DNA from 3 places in the Cohnella sp. GCM10020058 genome. Region 2 is predicted to be linked to each of the others. Evidence: riboswitches for the same ligand, from Rfam matches in the RefSeq annotation. Region 2 holds a riboswitch; each other region holds the start of a gene.
The links. A riboswitch is a leader RNA that binds a small molecule or an ion and turns the genes downstream of it on or off. The one in region 2 is predicted to bind cyclic di-AMP.
Positions count from the first base shown of each region.

Region 1: it holds a riboswitch for cyclic di-AMP, as region 2 does, so the genes downstream of both, ACFSR7_RS24480 (resuscitation-promoting factor) here and ACFSR7_RS33220 (hypothetical protein) in region 2, are expected to answer to the same signal.
Region 3: it holds a riboswitch for cyclic di-AMP, as region 2 does, so the genes downstream of both, ACFSR7_RS08465 (C40 family peptidase) here and ACFSR7_RS33220 (hypothetical protein) in region 2, are expected to answer to the same signal.

Region 1 covers NZ_JBHUJV010000014.1:10,407-17,926, reverse strand. Annotated here, with positions in the region: gene yabG (sporulation peptidase YabG) at 1-689, opposite strand, end outside; gene rsmA (16S rRNA (adenine(1518)-N(6)/adenine(1519)-N(6))-dimethyltransferase RsmA) at 794-1,678, opposite strand; gene rnmV (ribonuclease M5) at 1,705-2,424, opposite strand; gene ACFSR7_RS24480 (resuscitation-promoting factor) at 2,632-3,783, opposite strand; cyclic di-AMP (ydaO/yuaA leader) riboswitch at 4,095-4,307, opposite strand; gene ACFSR7_RS24475 (TatD family hydrolase) at 4,462-5,259, opposite strand; gene ACFSR7_RS24470 (HD domain-containing protein) at 5,302-6,594, opposite strand; gene ACFSR7_RS24465 (AbrB/MazE/SpoVT family DNA-binding domain-containing protein) at 6,913-7,161, shown strand; gene rsmI (16S rRNA (cytidine(1402)-2'-O)-methyltransferase) at 7,253-7,520, opposite strand, start outside.
Region 2 covers NZ_JBHUJV010000023.1:1,451-8,970, forward strand. Annotated here, with positions in the region: gene ACFSR7_RS33210 (response regulator) at 1-156, opposite strand, end outside; gene ACFSR7_RS33215 (ATP-binding protein) at 143-1,771, opposite strand; cyclic di-AMP (ydaO/yuaA leader) riboswitch at 2,102-2,265, shown strand; gene ACFSR7_RS33220 (hypothetical protein) at 2,268-2,786, shown strand; gene kdpF (K(+)-transporting ATPase subunit F) at 2,916-2,993, shown strand; gene kdpA (potassium-transporting ATPase subunit KdpA) at 3,037-4,716, shown strand; gene kdpB (potassium-transporting ATPase subunit KdpB) at 4,740-6,776, shown strand; gene kdpC (potassium-transporting ATPase subunit KdpC) at 6,874-7,497, shown strand.
Region 3 covers NZ_JBHUJV010000004.1:469,558-477,077, forward strand. Annotated here, with positions in the region: gene ACFSR7_RS08450 (AAA family ATPase) at 1-266, shown strand, start outside; gene ACFSR7_RS08455 (DUF58 domain-containing protein) at 270-1,391, shown strand; gene ACFSR7_RS08460 (hypothetical protein) at 1,388-2,689, shown strand; gene ACFSR7_RS08465 (C40 family peptidase) at 2,876-3,343, opposite strand; cyclic di-AMP (ydaO/yuaA leader) riboswitch at 3,349-3,492, opposite strand; gene ACFSR7_RS08470 (hypothetical protein) at 3,827-4,645, opposite strand; gene ACFSR7_RS08475 (M1 family metallopeptidase) at 4,662-6,776, opposite strand; gene ACFSR7_RS08480 (hypothetical protein) at 6,970-7,520, shown strand, end outside.

The DNA of each region.
Region 1 (7,520 bases), on a different contig from region 2:
TCTAGCGCATGGATCATAATGCGCGCTGGCGAGCTGGCGAAGTTGGCGCCGGCGGACATCAGCGCCTCGAAGTGAGACTGGCAAGCACCCGCGACGACAATCAGGGAGTCCTTGCTCTTATCGTAACTGCGCGCGGTTCGGACGGCCTGGATGAAGTTGCCCGTGTTTTTATAGCTCGACAGCTGCTCGTAGTCGGTTCTGTTCTTATAGACGCCGTCGTGGCCGGTAATCACCACGATATCGGGCATCACCTTCGGCAACAGGTCGGCTACTGCGGCCGCCATCTGCGATTCGTGACAGTGAACGCCTTCGGCGGGCATGCGCAGCTGCCTGTATACGGCCATGCTCTTTTTCAAGTAATTGACGTCGCCGTCCAGATGGAGCACCTTGCCCGGCATCTCAAAGTACGGTTTGCGCTGCCCGGACGAGGCCGCTTCCTCGATCCCCTCCTGGACATGGGCGCGCTCCGCCTGCATCCGTCTCACCGATTCGCCGGCCTGCACGCGTGCCGTCCGGGGGCCGCGCAGCTCGTCCGGGTTCCGTACCTGCTCGAGGTCCCCTACAGGCGCGTCCGCGAGCAGCCGATAATCCGTTCCCCGCAGCACCGCCGTATTCTGCAGCAGGGCCGCGATTCGGAACAATACATCGCCGCCGTATGATTTGCGGACGACCAAGTCCCCTAGCTTCATGGGCGAATCACCTCTTCGTCTATCCTATGGGGAGGGGCGCCCAATGGTGCACGCATTAACGCAAGCGAGGGTCCCCGTCGTCGACAAGACAGGGACCCTCGGTTCTATGCGATCATGCCGGCAGCAGCCAACGCTTCGGCCAGCGTCGCGAACTCCTGAAGCGACAGCGTCTCGCCGCGCCGCTCCGGCTTCACGCCGCTTGCCTCAAGCAGGCTGGCGAGCTCGGCCTTGCGCTCTTTGCCGACGAGCGCAGCCAGGTTGTTGTGCAGCGTCTTGCGCCGCTGCGTGAAAGCCGCGTGCACGACGCGAAAAAATCGCGCCTCGTCGGATACGTCGACCGGCGGCGCCTCGCGCCTGGTCAGTCGGATGACGGCCGAATCGACGTTCGGCGCAGGAATGAAGGCGCCGGACGGCACCACGCAGACGATATCCGCTACGCAGTAGTATTGGACAGCGATGCTGAGGGTGCCGTAATCCTTGCCGCCGGGCTTGGCCGCCATCCGCTCGGCCACTTCCTTCTGGACCATGACGACGATTCGGTCGAGCGGCAGCTTCTGCTCCAGCAGCGTCATGACGATCGGTGTCGTCACGTAGTACGGCAGGTTCGCGACGACGCTGACCTCGCTGCAGCCGGCGAACCGCTCCGACCACAGCTTCGCCAGGTCGGTCTTCAGCACGTCTCCGTGCACGACGGATACATGCGGATAGGGCGAGAGTACTTCTTCGAGGATCGGGATCAGCCGATTGTCGATCTCGACTGCGGCGACCTTGCCGGCTTCCTGTGCGAGTCGCTCCGTCAACGCGCCGATGCCCGGGCCGATCTCCAGTGCGCCCTTGTCCTTGTTGAGCGCTGCAGCATCCACGATTTTGTCCAATATATTTTTGTCGATCAGAAAGTTCTGACCCAGACTTTTCTTGAAGGTAAAGCCGTGCTTGCGGATAATATCCTTGGTCCGCGTCGGCGTCGCGATATCCATGGCACCCGCCATACCGCTTACGCCTCCCGCATGCTTCGTCATTCGCCTACTCCCTCTCTCGTCAGCTGCTTGAGCGCCTCTGCGAACTCCGTCCGCGTAATGCGAAACATCCCGAGCCGCTTGTAGAACTGCTTGCCGTTGGCATATCCGATGCCCAGCAGCTCGCCCATGCGCTCCCTGCGGCTTGCGGCGGCCGGATGTACGATCAGCCCCGCATCGATCAGATCCGGCCAGGCGATCTCCGGCTCGCCGTCTCCCGCGCTTGGGCCAGCTTCCGCGCCTGCGCCGGCCATCGCTGCCCGGTCCGCGCCTGCCAGCGCCGCCTCGGACGCAGACGCCGATGAAGCCCCGTCGCCGCGCTGCGCCGCGAGCGCTCCATCGGCGACGGCAACTGCGCCGCCCCCTGCCGATGGCCGCACGCGTGCCAGCGCCGCGCGTATCGCCTCCGGGCTCGCGTGCTCGACGCCGATGCCGTCCTTGCCGCGCGCATCGGCCTTCGCCAAGAACGCGTGGCTGCATCCCGGCACCCTCGCCTCGATAATCTTGCGTATTTTCTCGCCCGGCACGTCCGGATCCGTAAAGATAATGACACCGCGCCGTGCGCGGGCCAGCTCGATGCGTCGCAGCACCTTTTCGTCGATCGCCGAACCGCCCGTCTCAATCGTGTCCGCGTCGACCGCCCTTCGGATCGCCACGGTATCCTCCTTGCCTTCCACAACGATGATCTCTGCTATCTTAGCCAGGCCGATACCGTTCACCCCGCTCGCTCCGTTCGTTCCCCTATCCGTTCGTATTGCTTCGTATGCCCTATTATAGCCGACATCCCGCAAATGACAAAGGGAAGAGGCACAGGCCTCTTCCCAGGATGCAGCGACCCGACCAGGCCGCCGCCAAAAAAACTTGACCGCTCCGACATAAAACAGACACAAACTCAATAATAGCGGGTAATAAAAATTAAGAACCTATCAGGCGGCCGATGGCTTAACCGGTCCGATCACGTACACAGTGTTGCCGCGTTTCTTGCCGAACTTATTCGCATACCGCTCGCTGTCGTAGTACACGTCGATCTTCTTGCCTTTGATCGCACTGCCCGTATCTTCCGCGCGGCGGAAGCCGATGCCCTCGATGTAGACCCACCAGCCCAAAGGCACGACATCCGGATCGACGGCAATCGTACGACCCTCGGATACCGTGGTACCGGAAGCGGTGATGCCGTAGCCCGCGTCGCCTACGTCTTTGCCCGTCGAAGCCGGACCCGCGGAATACGCGGTTAACGTGACGCCGGATAAAACGCTCTTTACCTTCACGGATTTGCCGTTCAATTGGAGTGTCTTAACTTCGTCTGCGGCTTTGTTGTAGGCAAGCGACACGACGGCCGCTTTTTTCTTCGCGCCGACGGCTACGACTTGCTGCACGATCGGCTGATCAAGCGATTTGTAGATGAGCTGTTCGTTAACGAGCTTGCCGTCTTCGTAGACGCGCTCGAATTTTTTCACCAGTAAGCCTTGCTTGCCCGTCTGCATGACCTTCGTCTTGCCGACCAGCAAGTTCTGATCCGCTGTCTTGACAACTTTGTACGCCATCGGATGCTCGGTCGTGACGACCTCGCGTGTGACGCGGACGACCTTCACCTGCAGTCCCTCGTCGATCTTTGACGTGAGTGCCGGCGTAACTTTGTCTTCTGCGGAGAGCGTGATGCCTTCATTTTGCAGCAGATCACCCACCGTCTTGACTGTTGTATATTTGGTCTCTTTCTTCCCGTCTGCGACGAGCTGAACGCTCATAGCCCGATCGATGACGACTCGCGTGCCGTCCTCTACCGAGGACGTGAGCGCTGCCGACAACCGATCGTTTGGACCGACCGTGATGCCAATCTCCTTAAGCAAGGCGGAGACATCGGAAGTGCGGGTTTGGATGACGGTAGATTTCCCGCCGTCCACGACGGTCACGCTCTTGGCGGACGCGCCGTGCAGCAGCATGATGAGACAGATGGTAAGAGCAAAGGACAAGATTGCGCTCAAGAGAATCAAACGCAGATGCTCATGCAACCATCGCGCTGCGGTAAGCTTGCCGGTCGGTCGTGGATCATGGGTCCCTTGAAGGGGGATTGCACCCATTTTCTCGTTCCTCCTTCATAGCCTCGCCGTCGACTGTTTTACATGATATTCGTCTGACGCGACTATCCATTTGTGATAACGGCGCTGGAAGCTTAGTGTGGAGCGGCTTGCACACTAGCGAATTGCGCCGCCTTGCCCAGCTATGGAGGCATGTCATGCGCCTGCCATTCATCCCGTGGGTGCTTCCGTGGAGCGGTCTTAGCGGCTATCGGCACCGAACGCGTAAATTCGGGCACAAAAAAAGCCTGCGACAGAGGGCCTGGTCGTGGCTTCCGCTCAACTGGACGAGGGACGATGGGGCGGCACGAGGTTACCTCTCTCTACTACGCTTGCGAGGTTAGCTGTCGGGTTCGGGCGTCGAGAGTCTGCCCTAAGCGATCAAGCGGTCTGCCGTCAGCCGGACGGCGCCCGTCGTTCGCTACTCACCCCAAGATTGCTCGGACCGCTGGGACATCGGCAAGCGCCGATATCGTCCGCGTCGGGTCCCCCGCTCTCCCCGCTGGGAGATTAAGCGCACTGGAAAAGGAATGTCATATTCGGACTTCTGGATTAGATAATAACCCGCACGCCCCAAAGGTGTAAAGAACGTGCAAAGAGCGAATTTCAGCGTTTTAAGGCAAATTTCAGCCATATTTTTAGGATTTCGAAGGCAAAAGCTAGTTTTTTCTTAGAAAATATTTATTTTTCTGCGTTTGTTGGCGCTTTTTCTTCGAGTCGAAAACAGACACGTGCATTTCGATCCGTAATTTCTTCTATTTTTTCCCTAGAAAGGCCTGTGATTTCCGCGGCGGAATCAGCTACAAACTGCACATAAGACGACTCGTTTCGCTTGCCACGATAGGGGTGGGGGGTAAGGTACGGAGCATCGGTTTCGATCAACAATCGGTCCAGGGGGACACGGGCCAATACCTCTTTGGGAACGCGCGCGTTTTTGAAGGTGACCGGCCCGCCGAAGGAGATATAGAAGTTCATATCCAAGCATTGCTTGGCCGTCTCCCAGCTGCCGGAGTAGCAGTGCATGATGCCCCCGATCTCGGCTGCTCCTTCTTCGCGAAGAATACGGACGACGTCCTCATGAGCATCCCGATTGTGAATGATGATCGGCTTGCCGATCCGCTTCGCGAGCCGGATCTGTTCGCGGAATACGAGCTGCTGGACGTCCTTGGGCGAAGTGTCCCAATAATAATCGAGCCCGATCTCGCCGATCGCCACGACTTTGGGGTGACTGCATAGTGATTCGATCCAGCCCAGGTCATCCTCCAATCGCATGTCGACGGCATCCGTCGGGTGCCAGCCTACGGCCGCATAGATAAAATCGTACTTTTCGGCTAATGCAATGGTCGTCGGGATCGTCTCCCGGTTGAAGCCGATATTGACAATCGTACCGACGCCCGCTTCCTTGGCCCGCGCAATCACTTCTTCTCTATCGTCGTCAAACTTTGGTGAGTCCAGATGGGCGTGCGTATCGAACAGCATGTCGTGAACGCCTCCTTTGGTCAAATCAATTTGGTATAAGATCTATAAACCCAGCAGTTCGCGAATCTCGGGTTTAAGATCATGGACATGCGGGAGCACCAGGTCTTCGGGATAATAGATATAATACTTCCCGGTATGAAGTCCCGCGATCGACCGGACGATATCGCTTTTTAAAGATATCTCGGTCAATCGATCTTTTTCGTCCAGCACGAGGACGGGGGTCTTTTCTTTGGGCTCGGGATCCGGAGATCCTGGCTTGTACACGTCGTAGGGAAGGTTCGTCGGCGTGTCCATCTGAAGGTGGTAATCAGGGTGCAGACCGATCCTTTCCCATTGCTCCCGCAGCTCCGCCTCCAGTGTTTCGTGCGGACTGTCGAGGGGTACATACTTGTACAATCGGCGGTTTAAGAACCGTTTACATAAGTCCGCCAATATCTCGTCTTCTTCGTCCGCCCATTGGCCGAACGCAGTCTGTACCATCGCTTCATCCAGCGCCAGATAGTCCCGCAGTCCGATCGTGCCGTTCAACAACTGCGCTAGCGGCGGCAGCAGGAATTTGAACGCATGGCCCCCGCGGAACAACTCGCGCGCCCTCATGAAAATTTGCCTCAGTACGATATCCGAACTGCGCGTCACGGGATGAAAGTAGATCTGCCAATACATTTGATATCTCGACATCAAATAATCTTCTACTGCATGCATCCCGCTCTCCTTCACCACGATTCGCCCCTTATAAGGACGCAGCACGCGCAAGATCCGATCGAGGTCGAAGGTACCGTAGTTCACGCCCGTGAAGTACGCATCCCTGAGCAAATAATCCATTCGGTCCGCGTCCATCTGGCTGGACACGAGGCTCACGACGATCGGCTTGTCGTACGTCTTGCAGATGACGGCGGCAACCTTTTGCGGGAAATCCTCGCTTACTTCCTTTAATACCCGATTGATCTCGGTATCTCCCAATATAATCGCGCACGACCACTCCTCATGATCCGTATCGAACACTTGTTCGATGGCGTGGGAAAAAGGACCGTGTCCGACATCGTGCAGCAAAGAAGCGCATAAACTGACCATTTTTTCCTCTTGCGGCCAGTCCTGGTATCCGTTACGCTCAAATTGACTGATAATTCTTCGCGTGATATCGTATACGCCCAGCGAATGGGAGAATCGGCTGTGCTCTGCCCCATGGAAGGTCAGGTACGAAGTCCCCAACTGCCGTATGCGCCTCAATCGTTGGAACTCGGCGGTGTTGATAAGCTTCCAGATCGTCGCTTCCTGTACGTAGATGGACTGATGAACGGGGTCCTTGAATACTTTTTCCTCCCGAAGACGGTACATGTTTCGATCACCTCGTAGGTTTGGGCTTCACATTCGACAAACGATTATGATTTTGTCGAATGGTGTCATCCGCTAATTTTAAGAATTAATCCCGTTTTTTACCTAATATATTGGTGAATTGGTGCTAAACTGTGGAAGTTAGCGGGTATTCAGCTAAATTTCAGCTAAAGAAGCCACTATTTCTGGTTGACTTATTTGGGAATCGTTGGTACGATAGAGTACGGAAAAGAAAGAATTTTGTCGAATGATGGCGAATATGCGGAGGTTCTCCGACATTTCGTTTAATCTTATTTTACGCGAATGAGGGAGGATTTCCAAATGTTGAAGTCGACGGGCATTGTACGGAAAGTGGATGAACTGGGTCGTGTGGTCATTCCGATCGAGCTGCGCAGAACGCTGGGTATCGGGGAAAAGGATGCGCTGGAAATCTATGTGGACGGCGAGCGCATCATGCTGAAGAAATACGAACCGGCTTGCATCTTCTGCGGCAATGCGGACAACGTTATTTATTTTAAGGGAAAAATCGTTTGCAGAGAATGCTTGAAGGATTTACCTGCAACCGTGTGACAAATTAGAGAAATTCGTTTATAATGGAAGAAGCACTTACCAACATCGTTATTTCTAACCTTTTTATATCTCCTTGCCACCCCTCCCGGACTTAGTCCGCGGAGGGGTCTTTTTCTTCTTCGAGCAACATTTGGTACACTTCCCGGCGGGACAAGCCTAGATCGCGCGCCGCCAACCGCATCGCTTCCTTGCGATTTTCGCCGTTCTGCGCTTCGTATCTGGCGACATGCTCGGCCGTTGTCAGCTCGAACCACCAGGCCTCGCTAGGATCGGCCGACAAAGCCGCTGACGGATCCGCGCCTTCGATGACCAGACAGCATTCACCCAGGGGCGGATGGGCTTCTATATATTGCAGGCAA
Region 2 (7,520 bases):
CGGCCGCACGAGTGCCGCCTGCTGCAGACCCTCCCCGCCAGTCGAAGCTTCGTCGATGATAAACCGATATGCCTGCAGCGTCACGCGCAGCAGCTTGCGGATTTGCGGCTCGTCGTCCACGATCAAGATTCGTGCGCCTTGCTCATTCATCGCCATCGTTCTCCGTTCCCTGTTCCTTTAATCGATCATGTCGATCTTGCCGATCCAGTCGATCTTGCCGATCCAGTCGATCTTGTCGATCTTGCCGATCCGCCCGTTCATCCGGCTTGTTCAGCGGCAGCGCAATCGTCATGACCGTCCCTTGCGGCTCGTTGCGTCTGCCCGAGATCTTACCGCCGTGCAGCTCCGCGATTCCTTTGCAGATGGCGAGCCCCAATCCCGTGCCCGTCACCTGCCGGGTGGCGTCGGCGCGATAAAATTTATCGAAAATCCGGGCGTATTCCTCATCCGTAAGTCCGATTCCCTGATCGGCCACGGCGATGACCAGCGTATCCGAATCCGACGACACCGAGATGTCGATCTCGCTGTAGTCCGGGCTGTACTTGATCGCATTGCCGACGACATTTGCCAGCAATTGCTCCAGCAGCACTTCATCGCCCGACACCAAGGGGACTTGTTCGGGCAGCCGCACCCGCAGCTTGCGATGCTCCTTGTAGTCTTGAACCTGCGACAGCGTCACCCCGATCAGATCCTCCACGTCGCACCAGTTTTTCCGCAGACGAAGCATGCCGCTCTCCAGTTGAACCATGCTGAGCAGATTTTTTACCAACCGGTTCATCCGCAGCGCGCCGTCGCGAATGTTGATCAAGAGCTCCTTCCGGTCCTCGGACGTAAAAAGATCGTCGTCCGCCGCCAGAACGGTGGCTGAGCCGATAATCGCCGCAAGCGGCGTCCGCAGCTCATGGGAGACGGAGTCCAGGATCGCCGTGCGCAGACGCTCGGATTCCGCCGTCAGATGGGCGATCTTGGCCTCCTCGGCCAGCTTGGCGCGGGCGATGGCGCTGGCGGCCAGTCCGCCCAGCGCCTCGAGCATTTGCCGCTGCCCGGCGGTGAAGTGGCTTTTCCGCTCCTTCAAATTAAGCGCGAGCACGCCGTATACGCGGTCCTCGGTTCGCAGCGGCAAGTAATAGCCGGGCGCATCCCGCAGCGTGTTGGAACCGTAGCCGATCGCTTCGCCGTGATCGAAGGCCAGCTTGGCGGTCGCTTTTTCCGCTTCGCCGCGTCCCCAGTCGCTATCCGCGGCGGAGCGGTTGGTGAGCTTCAGATTGCCCGTCGTGTCCGGCATATAAATGGCGATCTCGCTGCCCATCGATTGCGCCGCTTGAGACGAGACGTTATCGAGCAGCACATGCACGTCGGTAATCGCGTTCATCTGCCTGCTCAGCGTGTATAGCGCTGCCGTCTGCGCTTCCCTCTGCTCGGAGTAAAGCAGCTGCTGCTTAAGCCTCGAAGCGAGGCTGGCGGTGAGCGCGGCGACGGCCACATATACGACGAACGAAATCACGTAACGCAAGTCCGCGACCGAGAAGCTGAGCGTCGGCGGAACAAAAAAGAAATCCAACGCGACAATCGCGAGCACGGCCGCGTAGACCGCGGGGCGAAGGCCCCACCAGACCGCGCTGACGAGGATCGGAAACAAATAGATCAGCGCAATATTGACCAGATCGAACGCAAGGCCGAGCAGATGCATCACGATCGTCATAAGCGCGACCAGCAGGGTGATGCTTGCATAAGGCCGCCAGAGCGCCCATAGAGCTTGCAGGTTACGCACGAATTTACACTTCCCGCCCGTACGAATTTCCGGACTCGTTTTCCTTAAGGTTACTGTAAAAAGCGGAGAAAATAAACCGTAAAGAGGTGTAAAAATACTATAAAAATCACTCATAATCTTAATAATATTCAGTATTCGAGAGGAAACGGGAGTACGGTACTTTTTTTATTTCCATTTTGAATGAATTTTATTGAATATCGACTTAAATCCAATTTGGGCTCCTTTACAGCAATGGAGGCCGGGCGTAAGATACGTGCAGAACGATGCCTTGCAAGCACGGAGGCAGCGGATAGACAGTTCGATGAGGGAAGGGATCCGGAGACTGTTTTAACTCGTAAGACGCTGAATCCTGGAACGAGCAGGAACGGGGGAACCAATCGGGGCCATAGAAGGCTCCATGGGGTGAATCGCCTGGCACATGACTGTGTCCGGCGTAGGGCGACTCTCTCGCCCGAATCCGACAGCTAACCTCGCAAGCGTATCGGAGAGGCAACACTTGTCGCGCGCGATCCAAGACGACGGTCTTGATCAGGAAGCCGCGGTAAAGGTTCCTCCTTTGCCGGGCTTCTTTTTTGTTGCCTTCTTCTTGTATTCGGAGGGGGAGCTTATGGAACAACGTCGTCTTTTGGTGGCTGCGCCCAACGCGGCGGGAAGAGCGTTCATTCGTCAGGCGCTGTACGAGAAGCTGCCGGTAGCCGCGCTCACGAACAACGGCAGGGAAGAAAAGGCGCTAAGAAAGATCGGAGTAAGCGAAGTTGTGCATGTAAATACTTCCTGTATAAAAGAGAACGCTGCCTCTTCCGTATTTCCGATTGGACGGGTGTTCATTTTTGAAAACAGTCTGCCGCTGACTTGCCGGTATTTGCAATGGGCGGCAGAGCGTTCGTGTCTTGCGATTACTGTCGTTACGCACGCCTGGCATCCGGAAGTCATTTACAAAAAGCTGGGCGCAGCATACGTGGTGCGCACACAAACCGGGGAAGTCGGATTTCTGCTCGACCGCCTGCTCGATTGATTTCAAAAAGGAGTGTATGAGCTTGCTGGATATTTGGATGACGTTGACGTTACTGGCCGCGTTTGCGCTTGTCGCCGGATTTGTAATCTGGTGCGACAGATCGATCGACGATGCGGGAGGCGAGCGCGCATGACGATCGTGCTGATTTTCACCGGACTGCTGCTGATCTACCTGGTGTACGCCTTGCTGCATCCGGAGAAATTTTAACGATACGCTGATCTGAGTCGCTTTAGCCCAAGGAGGAAAGGCCATGGATTTCTTGCAAATCGTCATCGTCATCGGCATTCTCGTGCTGATCGCCAAGCCGCTCGGAAATTACGTTTTCCACGTCTTCTCGAATGAGCCCAATCGCACCGATAGGCTGTTCGGCTGGGCCGAGAAGCCGATCTTCGCGGTCATCGGATTAAAAACGCGCATCGGAATGAGCTGGAAACGATATGCGATCAGCTTCGTCGCGACCAACTTCGTGCTCGTGGCAGTCAGCTACATTCTGCTGCGGGTGCAGAGCGGCTTGCCGTTTAATCCGAACGGCATCGGCAATATGGAGCCGACACTCGTCCTGAATACGGTCATCAGCTTCATTACGAATACGAACCTGCAGCACTACAGCGGCGAGACGGGCTTAAGCTACTTTTCGCAGATGGCGGTCATCATGATGATGATGTTCACGTCCGCGGCGACCGGGTTCTCGGTGGCGGTGGCGTTCGTCAGAGGCATTACGAGCAAAGGCAGGACGCTGGGCAACTTCTTCGAGGACTTCGTCAAGGCGCATACGCGGATTTTTTTCCCGCTGGCGATTCTGGTCACGCTGGCGCTGGTGGCGCTGCAGGTGCCGCAGACGCTGGACCCGACGCTGTCGGTGACGACGCTTCAGGGCGCCGCGCAGCAGATCGCGATCGGACCTGTTGCCTCGCTGGAAGCGATCAAGCATCTGGGCACGAACGGCGGCGGCTTTTTCGGCGCGAACTCGGCGCATCCGTTCGAGAATCCAAGCGCGCTGACCAACGTAATCGAGATTTTGTCGATGTGGGCGCTGCCTGCCTCGCTGCCTTTTATGTACGGCAGGTTTGCCAAGAGCCGCAAGCACGGCTGGGTCATTTTCTCGGCCATGATGGCTTTGTTCCTCGTGTTTCTAACGGTCGCCTACACGGCGGAGAAGAGCGGCAATCCCGCGCTTGAAGCGCTCGGCATCGACGCTTCGCAGGGCAGCATGGAAGGCAAGGAAGTACGCTTCGGCATCGCCCAGTCCGCGCTGTTCACCACGGTGACCACTGCGGCGACGACGGGCACGGTCAACAATATGCACGATACGCTCACGCCGCTAGGCGGCCTGGTGCCGCTCTCCGAGATGATGCTGAACGTCGTATTCGGCGGCAAAGGCGTCGGTCTCGTCAACATGCTGATGTACGCGATGCTCGCCGTGTTCATCTGCGGTCTCATGGTCGGCCGGACGCCGGAATTCCTCGGACGCAAGATCGAGCCGCGCGAGATGAAGCTGATTGCGGTCGCGATCCTGGCGCATCCGTTCATTATATTGGCGCCGACGGCGATCGCTTTTCTAACCGACCTGGGCAAAGGATCGATATCGAATCCCGGGTTTCACGGGATCTCGCAGGTCCTGTACGAATATACGTCGTCGGCAGCCAACAACGGCTCAGGCTTCGAGGGGTTGGCGGACAATACGCCGTTCTGGAATATTACGACCGGTCTCGTCATGTTTTTCGGACGCTACGTTTCGATGATCGCGCTGCTGGCCGTCGCCGGATCGATGACGCGCAAGCAATGGGTGCCCGAGACGATCGGTACGTTCCGCACGGATAACGCGCTGTTCACCTTCCTGCTGATCGGGACGGTCATTCTGATCGGCGCGCTGACCTTCCTGCCCGCGATCGTACTCGGACCTGTCGCAGAACATCTGACGATTCGCTAATTATGAGATGGAGTGAAGCTGCCGTGAACGATAAACGCAAAAAAAGCATGTTTTCCGGACCGCTGGTCGCAGACGCCCTGAAGGCGAGCGCGATCAAGCTGAATCCGGCGGTCATGATGAAAAATCCGGTCATGTTCGTCGTCGAGGTCGGCACGGTGATCGTGCTGCTCATGACGCTGTTTCCCGGTTATTTCGATGCGAAGGACCGCATCGGCTTCAATCTGGCGGTATTCCTGATCCTGCTCTTCACGGTGCTGTTCGCCAACTTTGCCGAAGCGCTGGCGGAGGGCAGAGGCAAGGCGCAGGCCGATACGCTGAAGCGGACGAAAAAAGAAATTACGGCCAATAAGGTCGTAAACGGCGGCGGCGTGAAAACCGTGCCTTCGACCGAGCTTCGCAAGGGGGACGTCGTCGTCGTCTCGCAGGGCGAGATGATTCCCGGGGACGGCGAAGTGATCGAGGGGCTTGCCTCCGTCGACGAGTCTGCGATCACCGGCGAGTCCGCTCCGGTCATCAAGGAGGCGGGCGGCGACTTCAACTCCGTCACGGGCGGCACGCGCGTCATCAGCGACCGGATCAAGGTGAGAATCACGAGCGATCCGGGGGAGACATTTATCGACCGTATGATCGCGCTGGTCGAAGGCGCCAAGCGGCAGAAGACCCCCAATGAGATTGCGCTGAATACGCTGCTCATCAGCCTGACGATCATCTTCCTGATCGTCGTCGTCACGCTCGGCCCGATCGCGTCCTATGTGGACGTCAAGCTGGAGGTGCCTGTGCTGATCGCGCTGCTCGTCTGTCTCATTCCGACGACGATCGGCGGGCTGCTGTCTGCGATCGGCATCGCCGGCATGGACCGGGTGACGCAGTTCAACGTGCTCGCGATGTCGGGCAAGGCGGTCGAGGCCGCGGGCGATATCAACACGATGATTCTCGACAAGACCGGCACGATCACCTTCGGCAACCGGATGGCCAGCGATATCGTGCCGGTCGGCGAAGCCCGCATCGAGGAGACGGCCGCCTGGGCGGCGATCGCTTCCATCCAGGACGAGACGCCGGAAGGCCGCTCCGTGCTGGAATGGATGAAGAAAAACGGAAATGCCTACGACGCGCAGTTAGGCGTAGGCGGCAGTTTCGTGGAATTCAAGGCCGAAACGCGGATGAGCGGCATCGATCTGCCGGACGGCCGCCAAGTCCGCAAGGGCGCCGTCGATGCGATCCGCAAATGGGTCGCGGCGCAGGGCGGCGCCGTTCCCGAGGATCTAAGCAAGCAGGCGGACCGGATTGCCTCGGAGGGCGGTACGCCGCTGGCCGTGGCGGTCGACAAGCGGATATTCGGCGTCATCTACCTCAAGGATACGGTGAAGCCGGGGATGAAGGAGCGGTTCGACCAGCTGCGCGCGATGGGCATCAAGACGATCATGTGCACGGGCGACAACCCGCTGACCGCGGCGACGATCGCCAGGGAAGCGGGCGTGGACGACTTTATCGCGGAGAGCAAGCCGGAGGACAAGATCGCGGTGATCCGGCGCGAGCAGGCTGACGGCAAGCTGGTCGCCATGACCGGCGACGGGACGAACGACGCGCCGGCGCTCGCGCAAGCGGACGTGGGGCTGGCGATGAACAGCGGTACGACGGCTGCCAAGGAAGCGGCCAACATGGTCGATCTCGACTCGGATCCGTCCAAGATCATCGAGGTGGTCGCGATCGGCAAGCAGCTGCTCATGACCCGCGGCGCCTTGACGACCTTCAGCATCGCCAACGATATCGCCAAATACTTTGCGATCATCCCGGCCATGTTCATGCTGGCGATTCCGCAGATGGACACGCTGAACGTCATGCAGCTCGGCTCTCCGCTGTCGGCCATCCTGTCGGCGCTCGTGTTCAACGCCATCATCATTCCGCTGCTCATCCCGCTGGCGATGAAGGGCGTCGCGTATCGGCCGATGAGCGCCTCGCGCCTGCTCAGCCGCAATCTGCTCGTCTACGGCTTGGGCGGGATCGCGGCCCCCTTCGTCGGCATCAAGCTGATCGATCTGCTCGTCCATGTCTGGATCTGATCGCGCGACAGCGACCGAGCTTGATTCCAATGAACTTCATTCATGTTCGTAAGCTTATTTATCAGGAACCTATCTGAAAAGAAAGAAGGAACCGGCCATGAGTACGTTTGTGCAGGACCGGCAGGAAGACGAGGGGACGCGCTCCGGAGGCTCGACGCTCTGGATCGCCTTGCGCATCAGTCTGCTATTCATCATATTGTGCGGTATCGTCTATCCGCTCGTCAGTACGGGGCTTGCGCAGCTGCTTTTCCCCCATCAGGCGAACGGCAGCTTGCTCAAGGATAAGGCCGGCAACGTCGTCGGCTCCGAGCTGATCGGGCAGACGTTCACGGATTCGAGCTACTTCCAGGGTCGTGTATCGAGCATCGACAATAAGGCGGAGGCATCGGGCTCCAACAACTACGCGCCCTCCAGCGCGGACCTGCTTGCCCGCGTCAAGGAATCGATGGCGCAGTGGCAGAAGGAAAACCCGGATGTGCCGGTCGACCGATTGCCGATCGCGCTGATCACCAACTCAGGCTCGGGGCTCGATCCGCATATTACGCCGCAGTCGGCGCAAGTGCAAATTCCGAGAATCGCCAAGCTGACCGGCTTGTCCGCGGCCGAGCTGACGTCGCTGGTGGACGCTAATACCGAAGACCGCGATCTTGGCGTCTTCGGCGACAAGCGTGTGAACGTACTGAAGCTCAACCTGGCTTTGAAAGAAAAGCTGGGCAAATAAGCAAGCGAGAAAGCCCTGTCCGA
Region 3 (7,520 bases), on a different contig from region 2:
CCGCCACGCGGGACAGCGAAGACACCGCCGTCGGCGCGAGCCCGCGCGCGAGCCTTCAGTTCATGCGCGCGGCGCAGGGAAGGGCACTGCTTCGCGGGCGCGACTTCGTGCTCCCCGAGGACGTCAAGGCGCTGTCGGTTCCCGTGCTCGCTCATAGGCTTGTCCTTCACGATCCGCTGGCGGGAGGCGCCCGCGCCGAAGCGATCGTGCGCGAGATCGTGAATCAAATTGCGGTTCCTGCCGAGCAGGACGCGGTCTACGCTTAGGATATGCCGATCATCAAATTGCTCGTGGTGGTCGCCGTCCTCGCGATGGCGCAACGGCTGCTGTTCAGTTGGCTCGGATTGCGCAAGATCCGGTACGAACGAAGGTTCAATTCGACTCGGGCGTTTGCGGGGGACAAGATCTGGATGGAAGAGCGGCTCGTCAACGCCAAATGGCTGCCGCTTCCGTGGCTGCGGGTCGAGACGCAGATGCCTGCCGCGCTGAGATTCGGCAAGGAGACGTCGGATCTCGCGGTAAGCGTCGGGCAGACGCTGCAAAACCATGCAAGCTTGTTTACCCTCGGGCCTTACACGAGGCTCGTGCGGCGCCATGAGGTGACTTGCCAGCAGCGGGGGCGGTATCGGATCCAGACGCTGACGATCACGCATGGGGATCTCTTGGGCATGACAAGCGGGGCGCTGCAAGTCGAGTCGGACTGTGCGGTCACCGTGTACCCGCGGCTGCTCGGCAGCAGGGAGCTGCCTCGCGCGGCCCGCGAATGGATGCAGAGCGCGCTCAGCTCGCCGGACGCCTTCCGCGAGGATCACTACCACACCGCGGGCGTCAGAGCCTATCGCGGCGGCGACGCTATGAAGCAGGTCAATTGGAACGCCACCGCAAAAACCGGCGAATTGCTCGTCAACCGCAGAGAGACGATGGTCGGCGGAGACGTGACCGTGCTGCTCAACGCAGAGCTTGCCGATGCTTCGACGAACAGGCGGCTTGGGCTCGAGCAGTTCGAGGAAGCGATCAGCATCGCCGCGTCCGTCGCCAAGCAGACGCTCGATAGCGGGGGCAGGGCGGGACTAATCTTCAACGGCCGCGTACAGGGAGGGGAAGCTGTTCCCCTGCAAATCGAGCCTGCGCGCGGCCGCAGCCAACTGTACGCGATCCTCGAAGCGATGGCCGGCTTCGAGCCTGCCGTCCGGCTGGAGCTGGGCTACCTGCTCGGCGAGCTCGTCCAGGAGCGGATGCGCGGAGCGAATCTGCTGCTCATCACCGCCTTCCTGACGCCCAAGCAAGAGCTTGCCGTGCGGAAGCTGCGACAGGCGGGCAACCGGGTAGAGCTCTTGCTACTCTACAAGGACAGGCAAACATCACGCCAAGCTGCAGGAGGAACGCCATGAAGCTTATGCTCCGTAGTCTGGCTGACGCGCTGGCCGCTTATCCGCTTCTGTTGGTACTCCACGCGCAATCCGGTCTCGCCCTCCCGACAGTCGGCTGGATCGCGCTCGCTTGGCTTGGCGCCGCGGTCGGGAGGGCGCTCCCCACGCTGCTGCGCGGCAAGCTGCCCGCATCGCTCGTCCACCTCGCGCTCATCGCGGCATTCGTCGCCGCCGCATGCGCAGCCGATCGGCGGCAGTTGTGGCTCGTGCTGCCGCTTGGCCTCTTGTCGTGGATCGCCCGCTTCGACTGGGCGCGCATCGTGCGCTGCTCCGTCGCGGTCGGCCTCCACGCCATCGTTCTCGCGGCAGCGTCGCAGCTCGACATTGCGGACGGCGCGAGGCCGCTGCTGCTCGCGGCGGGCATCGTCTGGCTGGCAGCCGCGCTGTATTTCCTGCAGGCCAAGTCGCTGGGCGAAGCCGGCCTGCACGCCGGCCTCGTGACGAGACGGCTCGCTGCTGCGGGCAAGCGATATCTCGCATTGTGGGGCATCGTCGTCGCGCTCGTCTTTCTCCCGTTCGCGGGACTTCCGATCTGGCCGCAGGTCCGTCGGCTCATCCGCTGGCTGCTCTCGCTCGTCCCCGCCGGCGAATCTGCTCCGGAGCAGACGCCCCAGCCGGAGCCGTCCGCGCAGCCGCCGGCATTCCCGCCGCAGGAGGCCGGCACCGGACGGCTGTGGGTATGGTTAGAGTATGCGCTTTATGTCGTACTCGCGCTGCTGGCGCTTGTCGTCGTATATCGCCTGGCGCGACGATATTTGCTCAACGCTGTCTGGTGGCGACGCATCTCGGATCGCGTGAAGGCGTGGTACGGCAGGCTGCTTGCAGGACGGCGCGCGGCCGAGACGGATCTCGGCTACACCGAAGAGCGAGAGAGCTTGCTTCAGGGGGATAAGTTGCTGAGCCGACTATTCTCGCGAAACAGGTCGAAGTCAAGGCGATCGCTCCGGCGAGAGGACTGGACGGCGATGTCTGCGGAGGACCGGGTCAGAAGCCTGTATGCCGCGCTGCTCGCCGATGCGGTCAAGGAAGGATACGTTCACCGGGAATCGCTGACGCCGTCGGAGACGATCGGGGCAATCGAAAAGTGGCGCGAATTAAACCAAGCGCCGCAGGCCCGCGCATCGGAGGCGGCATCCCGAGGCTGGCTGGCGAAAGTGTCCCGTCCGCTCGGCGAGCTGTACGGCAGAGCTCGCTACGGCGGCCGGGTAAAGCCGGAGGAAGCCGATCGCCTCGGCGCAGAATTTCCCTGGAAAGCATGACGAAAAAAAGAGGGCCTTGGCTTACGGCGCCAAAGCCCGTTTTTTTGCGCAAATTTCTACGTCAGGTCTGTTTCAAAATCTTTACAGCAAGGGTACAACCTAAGTAACCTCTCCATTCACTCCAAGCAGCAGCAAAGACCCGCTTTGGGGGCGGGTCTTTGCCTAAGCATTCCACTTCAACCGAGTTTACACGTGATCGATTGCCACGGACGTGTAGGTGTCGGAGTCCATTACGCGGCGAGCGCCGACGTAGCGCTTCGCATAATACTTTTCATCCAGATCCGAGATCGTAACACCCTTGGAAGCCGAGTGTGCAAATTTGTTGTCACCGACATAGATGCCTACGTGGGACACGCCTTCGCCGCTCGTATTGAAGAATACGAGGTCTCCCGGACGAAGATCTTCGCGAGCAACCTTGTCGCCCATGGCGAATTGGCCTTTGGACGAGTGAGGCAGCTTGACGTCGAACTTCTTGAAAACATAAGCCGTGAATCCGGAGCAATCGAAGCCGCTGGTCGTCGTGCCGCCGTAATCGTAATCGATGCCGATCAGCTTGGAGACGGTCGAGTCGAGCTTGGAAGCTGCGGATGCGCTGCCCAACTGGAAAGCCAGGAGGCAGGTTAAAGCAAGTAGAAGTACTGTAACTTTGCGCAAAACAAGAAGCTCCTTCCAAGTGCCTACGAGGTTAGCTGGAGGGTTCGGTTGAAGGTTCCCTATGGCTTCTGCGCGAGGCAAAGCCAATTCACCCGGTAAAGACTGGTTCCCCCGTTTCCCAGTGCGCGGGAATTCGGCAGTTTTCGCACCTTAGCTTTAGAAATTCGATTTTTAGGCCCCAACTCCTGCTCCTTCAAGATTAGAAATCCTTAATGTCCCAAATTAAAAGGACTATGCTGGCGACATCTCCAAACCCAAGCGCAGCAAGGGATGCGGGGTTTACGCCCGCGAAAGGCCAAGCCTATGAATAAATGAGAAAGATTAAGAGGGCGCAAGTCTTCGACACGGCTGCAGTCGCAAGAGTATGATCGTAGTCTATGCCGCCCTCTCGACCGATATTAATAGCCTGCAAAAAAAGAGACGGCGCTCCGCCCATCTTCCGATGAACGGCGCGTCCGTCTCTTGCTGTTTTTAAGCGTTGTTTCAAGCTTCTTCGCGCTGCCACAAGCGATGCTGGCAGGCCGCCGTCCAGAGCGCGATCGTTGACCGGACGAAGTGGAATGCCTGGTTCAGCGCGATCGCCAGCAGGCCGGTCCAGATCAGCGTGGCGCCGGATACGGCGGCGGAACCGAGCAGGGAGAGCAGGGGCAACAGGATCGTCACGCCAAGCAGAGGGAGCAGGCGGCTTACCGAGCGAAGCGCCCCCTGCCAGGGGCTGCCCCCGGCCGCGGCGCTGAACTGCATGAACAAAAAGGGAAGGTGCACCGCCAGCATCCAGAGCGTCCAGCCCGCGGCGTAAGGAAGCATCTGTCCGAGCCATGACGCGGCATCGGGCATTTCCATATATGCGTTTCGTCCGAACGGAATCAGCCAGATTGCCGGAGCCAAGGCAATCAGCTTCTCGGCGCCGTAGAGCAGCGACACTTTTTTCCAAGCCTGCCGGATGCCCTTGAGCACTTGGGTGCCGCCCTGATCTTCCGCGTTGGCGAAGGAGTAGTAAAGTCCCGCGTTCAGCACCGGCGTGATCAGCATGCGGAGGAGGAGCATGCCGCCCAGCAAGAGCAGCGTATGATCGGCGAGATCCGTCTTGAGCAGACGAAATTGGGCCTCGATCGCAAAAAGCTGCTTGGCTGCCGCGCCGAGCGGATGTTCGTCCGGGTACCGGGTCAGGATCGGCGCCACGACCGAGTCGATAAACCGGTAGAGGAAAAATCCCCACAGCAGGCGGTAAAGGAACAAGGCGACGAGCACGTATTTGTGCCGCTTGGTCGTCTCCCAGCCTTTTCGGATCGCGTCGTTCATGTCGGTTCCCCCTCCTTCACCAGGCCATGCTGCCGACGATCGCGTCGATCAGCTGTCCCAGCGTGACGTCGAGCTTGGTCCGCTTGCGCACGGGCGCTTCAGCCTTCAGATAGTTGTCGTAACGACTGTGATCGAGCACGATATCGAGCATCGGATCGACCGCTACGTACGATAGCGGTGATGCCGACTGCAATCGGATCTGGATGTGGCTCTGAATGCCGTCCCATGTCTTGCGGACGGTTTTGCCGTCCTTGAAGCCAAATTGCACCGTCGCGGCCTGCGGGCTGCCCTGGGTCCTCGTGAGCAGGACGATGGACTGATAGCCGCCCTCGCCGTCCGGTTCCGTGCGGATGGAGGCGACCGCGAAGTCGGCCGATTCTCCCCGGTACACATAGGCCTGGAAGAAGTCCTTCCAGTCATCCCTGGTAACGGCCTCGACGACGCGCTGAAAGCTTTGGCTGTCGGGATGCTTAAAGCGATATTTCTGAAAATAAGTCCGCATGATTTTCGACATCGTTTTCTCCCCGGTCTTGGCCTCGATTGCCTTGAGCACGAGCTTGCCGCGCATATACACGTTTTCCGCATAGGCATCCGAACCGCCGTAATCCCATGCGTCAAGCTTGAGCGGCATCGGGTTTGTCATGTAAAGGGATTCGATCGGCGTGCGGGCCGAGACGCCGTAGATGGCAGCCATCAGCTTATCTTCGGTATAGGAGGTGAAGGCCTCGTCCAGCCAAGCTTCCTCGAATTCATTCGAAGCGACGATGCCGTACCAATATTGATGCGCGATCTCGTGGACAAGCGTGCGCTCGAGCTCATAGCCCGGATTGTCATCTTTCGCCGCCGCGCCGGTGACGAGCGTCGGGTATTCCATGCCGCCGGCGCCCTCCGCGTCGGCAGGGGGGACAACGATGGAGAGCGTCGTGTACGGATAGTCGCCGTACCATTCGCCGAGCTTGGCCAGCGCGGATTTGGCCGCGTGCATGTAGCGTTCCTCCTGCTTCGCGTGCAGCGGGTCCAGGTACAGCTTGATCCGTACGCCGGGCACGCCGGCCGAGGAGAAGGAATCCTCCGCAGTCACGAAGTCGGGAGAAGCGGACCAGGAGAAATCATGCACGTCTTCTGCGTAAAATTGGTACGTTTTCCGTCCGTCCTTGACGACGGGCTGTTTGTATTGGAAGCCGGTCGCCGCCACGGTGCGGTCCTCGGGCACGTCGATCTTGACGCCGTATACGCCGAAGTCCGCGTAAAATTCAGAATTGCCATGGTACTGGTGGAGGTCCCAACCCTCCGCGGTGCGGCCCCGGACGCCCGTCGTCTCGTAAGCGGCGACCTTCGGGAACCATTGACCCGCCATGACGAAGTCCCCCGCCTGTCCCATGCGGGCGAATACCTGGGGCAGCTTGACGGTGAACTTCATGCGGACGGTAACGGTCTGACCCGGCGCGACGGCCTTCGGCAAGCGGAAGGAGGCCAGCGTCCGGTCCTGTGCGTTGCCGTCGTCCGGCTGGACGTAGCGAAGGCGCGGCAGCAACGTCTCGCCGTCCTCGGTCGTCAGCTCGCTCAGCTCCATGGCGCCGTCCTTGCCCGGCGTCATCTTCACGCCGCGCAGCTGGCCGTTCGATTCGTTCAGGAACGTACTGCCGGGCGCGAACGCGTTCGGATACAAATGAAGGTACAGATCCGTCACGGGCTTGCGACCGGGGTTTTTCCAAGTCAGCGTCTCGGAGCCTTCAAGCCGGCCGCCGTCCACAAGCTTGACCGAGATGTCGTAGTCGACGATCCGGTTGCTGAGCGCGACGGACGGCTGCGGTGCCGGAATCGGAGAAGGCGGGAATTGCGGCGCCGCTGCGGCGTTGTGCTGCCCTTCCGAAGCGTTCGAAGCATCCGGGGCGTTCGAAGCGGCGGAGTCGGCAGACGCTCCGGCAGGATCGGCAGCAGCGTCGGCTTCAAGCGCGCCGGCCGAATCGCCGGAGTCCCGGGAGGCGGCCGCAAGCGGGTCCTGTGCGGCATAGGCGGGCAGGGTGAACTGAGACTGCCAGGCGGCATCGAATCCGAAGCTGGCCGAGCTCAGCAGCACGGCGGCGGAGACGGCGAGCGCGGCGATACGATAAATGGGGCGTTGGGGCATGACGGTAACCCTCCCGTTGACAAGCATCTAGCAGATGTATATGTGGGTTGTCCGCAGATTATATCTTTGTCCCAAACAATTGAAATTCGCGCGCCATCGCAAGCAGCAAGCCCGGCATCGGAAGGACAAGCCGGTCTAGCCGGTTGTCCATCTACATAGAATGGGTATAACTATATTAGAAGGAGGGATGGTCATGAACCCCATTCATCGCACGCTCCGCTTGATCGCGGCAGGCACGGCTGCCGCCGCGTTCGCGGGAATCCCATCCATAGCTCTCGCCGGGCCTCCCTTGGCCGGCGGCGTATCCGACGGCGGCACGCTGCCGATCGCGCGCACGGAAACCGTATTTACGAATCACGACCCCGAGTTGGCGAAGACGTTGAACCTTCGGGAAGGAATTGATATTGAGGCCGATCTCGACGAATCGGGACGTCCGATCAGATGGCGGGTACTGGCGGACGGCTCGCTCCGGTTCGCCTTCATGCAGGCGGCCGAGATCGATTACTTAAAGAAGCCTGAGGTCAAGTTCGAGGATTTGACCGGCGACGGCGTACCGGAGCTGCTCATCTACCGCAAAGCGGCGAAAGTCGAGGCGGGAACAGGGCTTAGCGTCTACGACGGAGCGGATAGCTTCAGGTTATTGTTCGACGTGACCGATCCTGCTTTTACGATCGCAGACCTGGCGCAGCGCTACGAGTTGAAGGGAACCGCAGGCGGAGGCGTCAAGCTGACCGATCCGGCAAG